DNA from 2 places in the Streptomyces sp. NPDC058637 genome. Region 1 is predicted to be linked to the other one. Evidence: riboswitches for the same ligand, from Rfam matches in the RefSeq annotation. Region 1 holds a riboswitch; the other holds the start of a gene.
The links. Region 1 has a riboswitch for cyclic di-AMP ahead of ACFWVP_RS18020 (M23 family metallopeptidase). Riboswitches for the same ligand answer to the same signal wherever they lie in the genome.
Positions count from the first base shown of each region.

Region 2: another riboswitch for cyclic di-AMP. It lies ahead of ACFWVP_RS11325 (C40 family peptidase); the one in region 1 lies ahead of ACFWVP_RS18020 (M23 family metallopeptidase).

Region 1 covers NZ_JBHXRD010000016.1:51,532-57,000, forward strand. Annotated here, with positions in the region: partial or broken gene ACFWVP_RS18005 (DNA topoisomerase (ATP-hydrolyzing) subunit A) at 1-76, opposite strand, end outside; gene ACFWVP_RS18010 (M16 family metallopeptidase) at 323-1,678, shown strand; gene ACFWVP_RS18015 (M16 family metallopeptidase) at 1,705-3,087, shown strand; cyclic di-AMP (ydaO/yuaA leader) riboswitch at 3,280-3,448, shown strand; gene ACFWVP_RS18020 (M23 family metallopeptidase) at 3,462-4,274, shown strand; gene ACFWVP_RS18025 (GntR family transcriptional regulator) at 4,496-5,200, shown strand; gene ACFWVP_RS18030 (HPr family phosphocarrier protein) at 5,382-5,469, opposite strand, start outside.
Region 2 covers NZ_JBHXRD010000009.1:78,448-83,916, forward strand. Annotated here, with positions in the region: gene ACFWVP_RS11300 (urease subunit gamma) at 1-198, opposite strand, end outside; gene ACFWVP_RS11305 (TetR/AcrR family transcriptional regulator) at 336-956, opposite strand; gene ACFWVP_RS11310 (ABC transporter permease) at 1,097-2,092, shown strand; gene ACFWVP_RS11315 (ATP-dependent Clp protease proteolytic subunit) at 1,981-2,592, shown strand; partial or broken gene ACFWVP_RS11320 (hypothetical protein) at 2,620-2,933, shown strand; cyclic di-AMP (ydaO/yuaA leader) riboswitch at 3,274-3,470, shown strand; gene ACFWVP_RS11325 (C40 family peptidase) at 3,474-3,944, shown strand; gene ACFWVP_RS11330 (LysE family translocator) at 3,963-4,610, opposite strand; gene ACFWVP_RS11335 (LysR family transcriptional regulator) at 4,683-5,469, shown strand, end outside.

The DNA of each region.
Region 1 (5,469 bases):
CGTCGACGACGTCGATGTCGAGGATCTTCTCCTCGAAGTCGTCCGGCGGCGGGGTTTTCGTGCTGCGGCGGGCCATCGCGGCTGCGACTCCTTCACAGATTCTGTCGGGCAACCTCAGGTTCTGACGCCGACCATTGTGGACCGCCGTACCGACAACGCCGACCTCGACCCGTCCGAAGTGGTCTCCAGGGCCTCCCCGGAGCCCCTGTTTACGGCAGCATCTACGACAACATGCACGGAACGGGAACTTCGCCAGGTGCCCGTGCGCTTGCTTACAGTGGCAGGTCCGGCAGGAAATCCTGTATCGATCGAAGGGACGTACATGCCCATGGGTCACACGGCCACAGCCCAGGCCGGTTCCGGCGGCTTGACGGCGACCGAGCACCGCTTGGCCAACGGCCTGCGCGTGGTGCTCTCCGAGGACCATCTGACCCCGGTCGCCGCGGTCTGCCTCTGGTACGACGTCGGTTCCCGCCACGAGGTCGAGGGCCGTACCGGCCTCGCCCACCTCTTCGAGCACCTGATGTTCCAGGGCTCCGGCCAGGTCAAGGGGAACGGCCACTTCGAGCTGGTGCAGGGGGCCGGGGGCTCCCTCAACGGCACCACCAGCTTCGAGCGCACCAACTACTTCGAGACGATGCCCACGCACCAGCTGGAGCTGGCCCTGTGGCTCGAGGCCGACCGGATGGGCTCCCTGCTCGCCGCGCTCGACGAGGAGTCCATGGAGAACCAGCGCGACGTCGTGAAGAACGAGCGCCGCCAGCGGTACGACAACGTCCCGTACGGCACGGCGTTCGAGAAGCTCACGGCCCTCGCGTACCCGGAGGGCCACCCGTACCACCACACGCCGATCGGGTCGATGGCCGACCTGGACGCCGCCACGCTGGACGACGCGCAGGCGTTCTTCCGCACGTACTACGCGCCGAACAACGCGGTGCTCTCCGTGGTCGGGGACATCGACCCGGAGCAGACGCTCGCCTGGATCGAGAAGTACTTCGGTTCGATCCCCTCCCACGACGGCAAGCAGCCGCCGCGCGACGGCACGCTGCCCGGCACCATCGGTGAGCAGCTGCGCGAAGTGGTCCACGAGGAGGTCCCCGCGCGCGCCCTGATGGCCGCCTACCGGCTGCCGCACGACGGCACCCGTGAGTGCGACGCCGCGGACCTGGCGCTGACCGTGCTGGGCGGCGGCGAGTCGTCCCGCCTGCACAACCGCCTGGTCCGCCGCGACCGTACGGCGGTGGCCGCCGGGTTCGGGCTGCTCCGGCTCTCCGGAGCGCCCTCGCTGGGCTGGCTGGACGTCAAGACGTCCGGTGGCGTCGAGGTGCCGCAGATCGAGGCGGCCGTCGACGAGGAGCTCGCCCGGTTCGCCGCCGAGGGCCCCACGCCCGAGGAAATGGAACGGGCGCAGGCCCAGTTGGAGCGGGAGTGGCTGGACCGGCTCGGTACGGTCGCGGGCCGCGCCGACGAACTGTGCCGGTACGCCGTCCTGTTCGGTGACCCGCAGCTCGCCCTGACCGCGGTGGGACGGGTGCTCGACGTCACCGCGCAGGAGGTCCAGGAGGCCGCCCGGGCGCATCTGCGTCCCGACAACCGTGCCGTCCTGGTGTACGAGCCGGTCGACGCAGACGCCGACGAGTCGGACGGCACCGACGCGCCCGAGGGGGCCGACAAGTGAGCGACGCCGCCGTGACTGGAGTAGCGATGGAGTACCACCCGCAGCCGACCGCAGGCGAGGCCAGGCCCTGGGCCTTCCCCGCACCCGACCGCGGCGCCCTGCCCAACGGCCTGACCGTGCTGCGCTGCCACCGCCCCGGCCAGCAGGTCGTCGCCGTGGAGATCTTCCTGGACGCGCCCCTGGACACCGAGCCCGAGGGCCTGGACGGCGTTGCCACGATCATGGCGCGTGCGCTGTCCGAGGGCACGGACAAGCGCTCCGCGGAGGAGTTCGCCGCCGAGCTGGAGCGCTGCGGCGCCACCCTCGACGCGTCCGCCGACCACCCCGGGATCCGTGTCTCCCTGGAGGTCCCGGTCTCCCGGCTGGCCAAGGCGCTCGGCCTGGTCGCCGAGGCGCTGCGGGCACCCGCCTTCTCCGAGAGCGAGGTGGAGCGCCTGGTCGGGAACCGTCTCGACGAGATCCCGCACGAGCAGGCCAACCCGGCCCGGCGCGCGGCCAAGCAGCTCTCCAAGGAGCTCTTCCCCGCGACGGCGCGGATGTCTCGCCCGCGCCAGGGGACCGAGGAGACGGTGCGCCGCATCGACGCCGCGGCCGTACGCGCCTTCTACGACGCGCATGTCCGCCCGTCCACCGCGACGGCCGTGATCGTCGGTGACCTCACCGGGGTCGACCTGGACGCGCTGCTCGCCGACACCGTCGGTGACTGGTCGGGCAACGCCGCCGTGTCCCGCCCGGTACCGCCCATCACCGCGGACGACACCGGCCGTGTGGTCATCGTCGACCGCCCGGGAGCCGTCCAGACCCAGCTGCTGATCGGCCGGATCGGCGCCGACCGGCACGACAGCGTGTGGCCCGCCCAGGTCCTCGGCACGTACTGCCTGGGAGGCACGCTCACCTCCCGGCTGGACCGAGTGCTGCGCGAGGAGAAGGGCTACACCTACGGGGTCCGCGCGTTCGGTCAGGTGCTGCGCTCGACCGCACCCGGATCGGCCTCCGGGGCGACCGGTGCCGCGATGCTCGCCATCAGCGGTTCCGTGGACACGGAGTCCACCGGACCCGCGCTGGACGACCTCTGGAAGGTCCTGCGCACCCTGGCGGCCGAGGGGCTCACGGACGCCGAGCGCGAGACCGCCGTGCAGAACCTCGTGGGCGTCGCTCCGCTGAAGTTCGAGACGGCCGCCTCCGTCGCCGGCACCCTGGCCGACCAGATGGAGCAGCACCTCCCGGACGACTACCAGGCCCAGCTGTACGCCCGCCTGGCCGAGACCGGCACGGTGGAGGCCACCGCCGCGGTGGTCAACGCGTTCCCCGTCGACCGGCTGGTCACCGTCCTCGTCGGGGACGCCGCACAGATCGCGGACCCCGTCAGGGCGCTCGGGATCGGTGAGGTGTCGGTCGTCAGCGGCTGACGTATCGGAGCAATCCGGACCCCGGCGAGGACGTTCTCGCCGGGGTCCTCCCGTTTGTCCGTGTTCGCGATGAATGTCGCCCCATCTTCTGTGGGATGTGCGACAAAAGGCCTGATCCGTTTGGCGTCGGAAAGCCGTCCGGCCTAGCGTCGGGCCGGCTGTCCGCCAGACATATGCCGCGTCCGCGGCGCCGGACAGTCATCGCCGAGTCCCCGTCAGGCGCGAGCCTGGGGAGCCGGGGACCCACGAAGTCCCTGGGGTGAATCGGATGCCTGCGTCCCCGCACGGGGCGGAGGAGTCCGTAGGAGACCTTCCTGCTCCGAACCCGTCAGCTAACCCGGTAGGCGAGAAGGAAGGAAAGGATCAGCCCCTCCATGGCGTTCACCCGTGCCACCGGGAAGCACCGTGCCCCGAGCCGCCTGACGCGCAGGAGCGCCCGGGTCGCCGGCATCGCGGCTCTGGCCACCACCGGCGTCATCGGCGGTGTGTCCTCCCCGGCCCTCGCCGCGGACTCCGAGGCCCTCACCGCGGCCGGCACCGGCCTGACCCAGGCCGTCGCGATCGACTCCACCCTCGCCGACCAGATCGCCGCGCAGGCGAAGGCCCAGCAGTACCAGGCCGACCTCGCCGCCGAGGCCGAGGCGAAGGCGAAGGCCGCGGCCAAGGCGAAGGCCGAGGCCGAGCGCAAGGCCGAAGCCGAGCGCAAGGCCGAAGCCCGTGCGGCCGAGGTCCGTGAGGCCGAGGCGCGCGCCACCCGTGCGGCCGAGCGCGCCCGGCTGAACGCCTTCCACCTCCCGGTCGCCGGCTCCCAGGTGACCACCGGCTACAGGTCCGGCGGTGCTCTCTGGTCCTCCGGCAGCCACTCCGGTGTGGACTTCCGGGCCGCGTCCGGCAGTTCCGTCGTCGCGGTCGGAGCCGGCACGGTCGTCGAGGCCGGCTGGGGCGGGGCGTACGGCAACAACATCGTGCTCCGGATGACGGACGGCACGTACACCCAGTACGGCCACCTCTCCTCCATCGGCGTCTCGGTCGGCGAGAGCGTCACGTCCGGCCGGCAGATAGGCCTGTCCGGCTCGACCGGCAACTCCACGGGACCGCACCTGCACTTCGAGGCGCGGACCACCCCCGAGTACGGCTCCGACATGGACCCCGTCGCCTACCTCCGCGCGCACGGCCTCCAGGTCTGACCCCGCCCCGCGCCACACCGTCGGCGAAGGCCCCGGCACCCGCCGGGGCCTTCGTCATGCCACCGGGGGAGGCGCGCGCCGAAGCTCCGCGGAAGTGCTTTCCGGTCAGAAGATATGCATGGATTCCGCTCTGCCGTCGGAAATTGCGGAGGATTGCAATAGAGTCACAGAACAGGCGTCGATCGGCCGCGTTTCGCGGGGATTAAGGCGGAGGTTCGGACATGCGCATTCCCGCGCATTCGGTATGCACGGCAATCCGTGACGACATCGTCTCCGGTGTCTTCGAGCGGGGCAGCCGCCTCACCGAAGAGGTGCTCGCGCGTCGCTACGGGGTCTCCCGTGTCCCGGTACGCGAGGCACTGCGCACCCTGGAGTCCGAGGGGTTCGTCGTCACCCGTCGGCACGCCGGGGCCTGCGTCGCCGAGCCCACGGAGCGGGAGGCCGCCGACCTCCTGGAGATGCGGATGCTCCTGGAGCCCCTGGGTGCCGCGCGCGCCGCCCAGCGCCGCACGGAGGCGCACCTCAAGGTGCTCCGCGGCCTGGTCAGGCTGGGGCAGGAGCGGGTGCGCCGGGGCGAGGGGGAGGACCTGCGCTCCCTCGGCGGCTGGTTCCACGAGACACTGGCCCAGGCTTCGGGCAGCCCGGCGCTGATCGCGCTGCTCACCCAGCTGCGGCACAAGATCGCCTGGATGTACGCGGTCGAGCAGCCGGCCCGCCCCGCCGACTCCTGGGCCGAGCACGGTGCCCTCGTGGACGCCGTGGCACGCGGCGACGCGGAACGGGCCAGGACCATCGCCGCCCAGCACGCGGAGCGCGCCACGGTCGCACACCGGCTGCGCCGCACGGACCGGGCGGGGAACACGGTGGGTCCGTCGCGGGTGAGGACTTCGCAACAAGCCGTAAACATCGGGGGCGTCCGTCATTAACAATTGCGCCGTATACAAAGAAGGTAATTGTCGAGGGGCTTTCTTTTTGCTGCCCTGATTCGGATCGACCGGGCATTTTTCCCCGTTGCTCTTTCGGCCCTTCCGTGAACAGAAAAGCCGCGGTACCCCGAGGGGTACCGCGGCTTTGCCGCAGAAAGAATTACGGCGCGGGCCGGCCGGTTCAGACGGTCTCCGGAAGCTCCTCGAGCCCTTCGGCGACCAGCTTCGCCAGACGGTCCAGGGCGGCCTCGGAGTTGTCCGCCTCGGAC
Region 2 (5,469 bases), on a different contig from region 1:
GCGGGTGAGCACCTTCCTGCCGGAGGCCATGAGTTCGGCGACGGTCCGGCCGTCGCGCGCTCCTTCCAGGAGGTGCGAGGTGATCAGGGCGATCGCTTCGGGATGATTCAGCCGCAGCCCGCGCGCCCTGCGCCTCTCGGCGACGTCGGCCGCCACGTGGATGAGCAGGCGTTCCTGTTCGTGCGGAGTCAGTTGCACGCTTCCACCTCTTCGTCTTCCGCCCGGTACCGGCCCCGGGCGCAGCGGGACCCTATCCGCCTTCAACGGTCTGTTGAATGACGAACCGGGCCCCGCGGCCAGGTATTGCACGTTAGGGCGGAAGTTTTTCCGGCGCGTTAACTGATCTTTTGCGGATCCATGGACATCAGGCCGCGCAGCCCGTTCTCCAGCACCTCGGGCTCCGTCCCGCCGAACAGCGCTTCCTGCGCCATGAACCCCTGAGCGGTGGCGATCATCGTGCGGGCGACGTCGTCGGCGGGCACGTCGGCGTGCATGAGGCCGGCCGCACGGTAGGCCTCCACCAGCTTCGCCCAGGTGGCACGCATACCCGTGAAGCCGTCCTCGAGGGTCTTCGCCAACCGATCGTCGCGCAGGGTCTCGGCCCACACCTGGACGATGAGCGCGGCACACGCGCGGCGCTCCATCCCGTACACCTGCCCGGTGATCACACGGCGCAGCACCCTGCCCAGCAGCACGTCGGGAGTGGGCGGCGGGGTGAGATCGGCCGCCTCCTCGAACGCCTGCCGGATGCCGCGGAAGGCCTCGTCGGCGATGGCCGCGATCAGGTCCTCCTTGCCCGCGAAGTAGCGGTAGACGGCACCCGCCGACAGCCCGACCTCTTTCAGCACGTCCTGCATCGAGGTGCCGTGGAAGCCGTTGCCCGCGAAGCAGCGCGCGGCCCCGGCGAGGATCTGCCGACGGCGGGCGTCGAGGTGCTCCTGCGATACGCGTGCCATGACCCAAACCTAAAACGAACGTTCCTTCTTGACAAGTGTCACGACGACAGGACAGTGGACTCCGTAAAACGAACGATCCTTCTCTTTAAATATCCCCTGATCGCCCTGAATCACCCCCTCTTCGAATTGAGGCGCTCGCCATGCCGTCTGCACCGAACCACCGTGCGGTGGCGGTCATCCTGCTCGTCCCCCTGATGGTGGCGCTCGCCCTCTGGGCCTTCTCGTGGCCCGCCGCGCGGATCGCGCCGCGCGACCTGCCCGTGGGCGTCGCCGGTTCCGCGGCCGCGGCCGATCAGCTGCACGAGCAGCTCGAACGGCATGAGGGGGCCTTCGAGATCCACCGCTACGACGACGCGTCCGCCGCTCGCGCCGCGATCGAGGACCGGGTCGTATACGGCGCGGTCGTGGCCGGGGACAAGGGGCCGCAACTGCTCACCGCGTCGGCGGCGAGCCCCGTCGTCTCCCAACTGCTGACCGAGGCGGTCGCGGGCGCGGCGCCCGCCGGGACCGCCGTACCGGTGACCGATGTCGTGGCGGCGCCGGCCGCGGACCCCCGCGGCAGCGCGCTCGGCGCGAGCATCCTGCCGCTGGCGCTCGCCGGAGTCGCCTCCGGGGCGGTCGTGACCCTGATGAAGCTGCGCGGCGCCCGGGCAGCGGTGACCCTGGCCGTCACAGCGGCTCTGGTGGGCATCGTGGCGACCGCGGTCGCCCACAGCTGGCTCGGCGTGATCACGGGCGGCTGGTGGGCCGAGGCCGGCGTCATGGGGCTGACCGTGCTGGCGATCGGCTCGGCCGTGGCCGGGCTCGCCGTCCTGATCGGCACGCCGGGCATAGGCCTGGGCGCGCTGCTGATGGTGCTGCTGGGCAATCCGTTCTCCGGCGCCACCAGCGCGCCCGAACTGCTCCCCGAGCCGGTCGGCGTGATCGGGCAGTGGCTGCCGCCGGGCGCGGGCGGCTCACTGCTCCGTTCGGTGGCGTTCTTCGACGGCAGCGCCGCGGGCGGTGCCGCGTCGGTCCTGGCGGCCTGGGCGGCGCTCGGCCTGGTCGCGGTCCTGATCGGCGGGCGCAGGCGCCCGGAGCGGACCGACGGCGCCGATCCCTCCGTACACAGGCCCGATCCAGTCCCGGTGGGCTGAGCGGTCTCGCACCGGAACAGGCCGTGCGTCCTCCGCCGTGTCAGGCGGTTGCTGCACGGCTTTCCGCTGCTCCGGCCTCGTCGACATCGACCCGGGCCATGCCGTACCGGCACGCACGCGCCTCCCGACTCGCCGTGAAGGCGATCTACGACACCATGCCGTACCTCACCTGTGAGGTGGAAGCCTTCTGTCTCGGCCAGGCGGGATCCAGTGCCGCCGTGCTGCTCGCGCCCGGACGCCGACACGCCCTGCCCGGCGCCCGGGCAGTCGTTCGGCAGCCCGCCCCGGACGAACCGGTGCGGGGCCGGCTCTCCGATCTCGGGATCGAGGCACGTGAGTCGGTGCGCGTGCGCGTGCGCGAGACGCTCACCGCCATGCCGGCCCGTCACACGGGGCGTTCCGCACAGGACATCGGTGCCGACATCGAGCGGGACACCATCCTCGACGCACCGGCCGCCCTGGCGTACGGAATCGTGGACCACGTCGTTGAGAATCGCTAGCCGTACCGGCCCACCACTCCCCGCGAGGTGAATCCCCCACGCGCTCGCCCCGGTTTTCGCCCGCTCCCCGCACCGACCCGCACCGAGGCGGAGTTCATCGACCGGTACCTGGAAGCGCTCGGCCAGGTGGGCCGGATCTGGCCGACCCGTATGCGTACGGGGCGCTGCGGGCTGCGCAGGCGCCGGCCTAGCGGGCCGCGGCCTTCCGCGACGCGCTCGCACTCGTGCACGAGCGGGGCGAGGCGTCGATCCACGCGTCCCCACCGGCACGCGCGCCGCGGCTGCCGGACGGGGAGCGGTGCGCCGGGCGGGTCACCATGCCTCCCCGGCCAGCGAGTTGACCGGCGCCCCGCCCGACTCCTGCACGCCACCGGCCTTTCGGCGCCCGTTCACGACACGCCCGACGGGTCGATCGAATTTCCTCGCTCGTTCGGCGTAGACGGCCCCCCGCACGAGGGACAGCTCAACTTGCGCAATCCGCGCGGACACTGAACGGAATACGTCGTTCCGCCGCTGGTACGGGGCTGGTCGACCGACGACGCCGAGGGCCCGGATCCGCCCCGTCCACCCGAATGGATCAGTCGTGATGACTCTCACATAACGCCATTTCAGCTCGGAAATCCGGCGGTGCGTGAGTAAAGATCCCTGAGACGACAAGCCCCCGCCACCGCGGCGGGGCGGTCCGGGCGGACGCCGAGTCCTGCCACTGTCCGGATGCCTGGTCGACAGAAGTGGATCGGCAGGAGTGGAGGACCCGAGCACAACGGGCCGACCGGACACCCGGGCGGTCCTCGGGGTGAAGCCGCCTTGTGCGGCCGGGCAACTTCGCCAGCCCGAACCCGACAGGTCATCCTTCACAGGCGGCTGACGAAGGGTTGCGCATGACTGCGCAGGTTCATGTCCCGTCTCTGATCGCCCGAGCCGGAACGGCCTCGGTTCTCACCATCGCTCTGGGCACCACCATGCTGGCCCCCGGCCTCGTCGACGAAGCCGAGGCCGCGACCCATTCGACGAAGGCGCTCAAGATCGCCGCCTCGAAGAAGGGGTCGCCGTACGGTTACGGCGCCACAGGCCCCCACCGGTTCGACTGCTCGGGCCTCACGCTCTACTCGTTCAAGAAGGCGGGCAAGAAACTCCCCCGCACGGCCCAGCAGCAGTACAACAAGACCCGCCACCTCACCAGGTCGCAGCGGCAACGCGGCGACCTGGTCTTCTTCCACGCGGGCCGGAGTGTCTACCACGTGGGCATCTATGCCGGCGCTGGGAAGATCTGGCACTCGCCGAAGTCCGGGGCCGTGGTCCGGCTGGAGAAGATCTGGTCGAAGAGCGTCTGGTACGGGAGGGTCCGCTGACGGTCGTAGCGATTCGGATCAGTGCAGCAGGGGCCCGCCCACCAGGACGAGCCCCAGCGCGGTGAGCGCCGCGCCGCTGCCGCCCTCGATGGCGCGGGCGGTACGCGGCCGGCGCAGCCACCGGCCGAGCCGGTCCACGAGCAGGGCCACGGCCGGGAACCAGACGAGCGCCAGGAGTACGACCACCGAGGCCAGCAGCAGGGTCCTCGGGAGGGGCGGCTGCCCCTCGGGGACGAACTGGGGCAGCAGACTCAGGAAGAGTACGGGCGCCTTGGGATTCAGGGCGTTGGTGAGGAATCCCTGGCGCAGTGAGCGTCCGGGGCTCATCGGCGCCCTGTACCCGGCCTCGTCCGGCTTCTGGGCCCGTTCGCCCGCCGCTCGCCGGCGCCGTATCGCGTACAGGGCGCTGAGCCCCAGATAGAGCACATAGGCGCCACCGAGCAACTGCACGGCGCGAAAGAGTACGGGCATCGTCACGAGCACCGCGGCGAGTCCGGCGACTGCCAGCGCGGTGTGCACCAGCAGGCCCGCGGCGACGCCGACCGCCGTGGCGACCCCCGATCCGCGCGAGGCGAGCGCGTTGCGTACGACCACGGTGAAGTCGGCGCCGGGCAGCGCGACCATCCCGGCGGCCACCCCGATGAAGGCGAGCAGTTGTGCGTCCATGAGTACACCCTGACCCGGCCGGCCCTTTAGCGTGTACTTGCAATCTTCTGGGTCCACCAAAAGGAACGCTTAATGTACGACCCGACACGCCTGGCCGCGCTGGTGGCGGTGGCCGAGGCCGGTTCGATCACGCGGGCCGCCGCTCGGCTCGGCTACACCGCGCCCGCACTCTCCCAGCAGCTGGCCAAGCTGGAGCGGGAGGCCGGTGCGGCGCTACTGGTGCGCCACCATCGCGGGGCACGGCTGACGGCGGCCGGGGAGCTGCTGGCGGGACGGGCCAGGAGGGTGCTGGACGAGATGGACCAGGCGCGGCACGAGCTGGCCCGGCTCGCGGGGCTGTCGGGAGGGCGGCTGCGCGTCGGTACGTTCACGACGGCCGGGATCCATCTGCTGCCCCCCGTACTCAGCGCGTTCCGGCGCGCGCACCCCGATGTGGAGCTGACCGTCACCGACTACGAGCCGCCCTTCGGAGTCGCCGCCGTGGCCGCCGGCGACGTGGATCTCGCTCTGACCCATGCGTACGAGCCCGCTGCCGCCGATCCGATGCCGGCCGGTGTGTCCGCGGATCCATTGCTCGTGGAGGAGCTGGTACTGGTCACCGCGGTCGGCCATGTGCTGTCGGAGGGCAGCGGCCCGCTGCCCGTGGCCGAGCTGGCGGGCCGCCCGCTGATCAGCAGCGCACCCGCCCATCCGCCTCGCCGTGGGGTGGAACGTGCACTCGCCGAGGCGGGGGCGACTCCCGCCGTGGTGTGCGAATCCCCCGGCTACGCGCTGGTGTGCGCGCTGGTGAGCGCCGGTCTCGGGGTCGCGGTGGTGCCGGAGATGGTCGCGTCGATGTCCTCCACCCCACTCGCCGTAC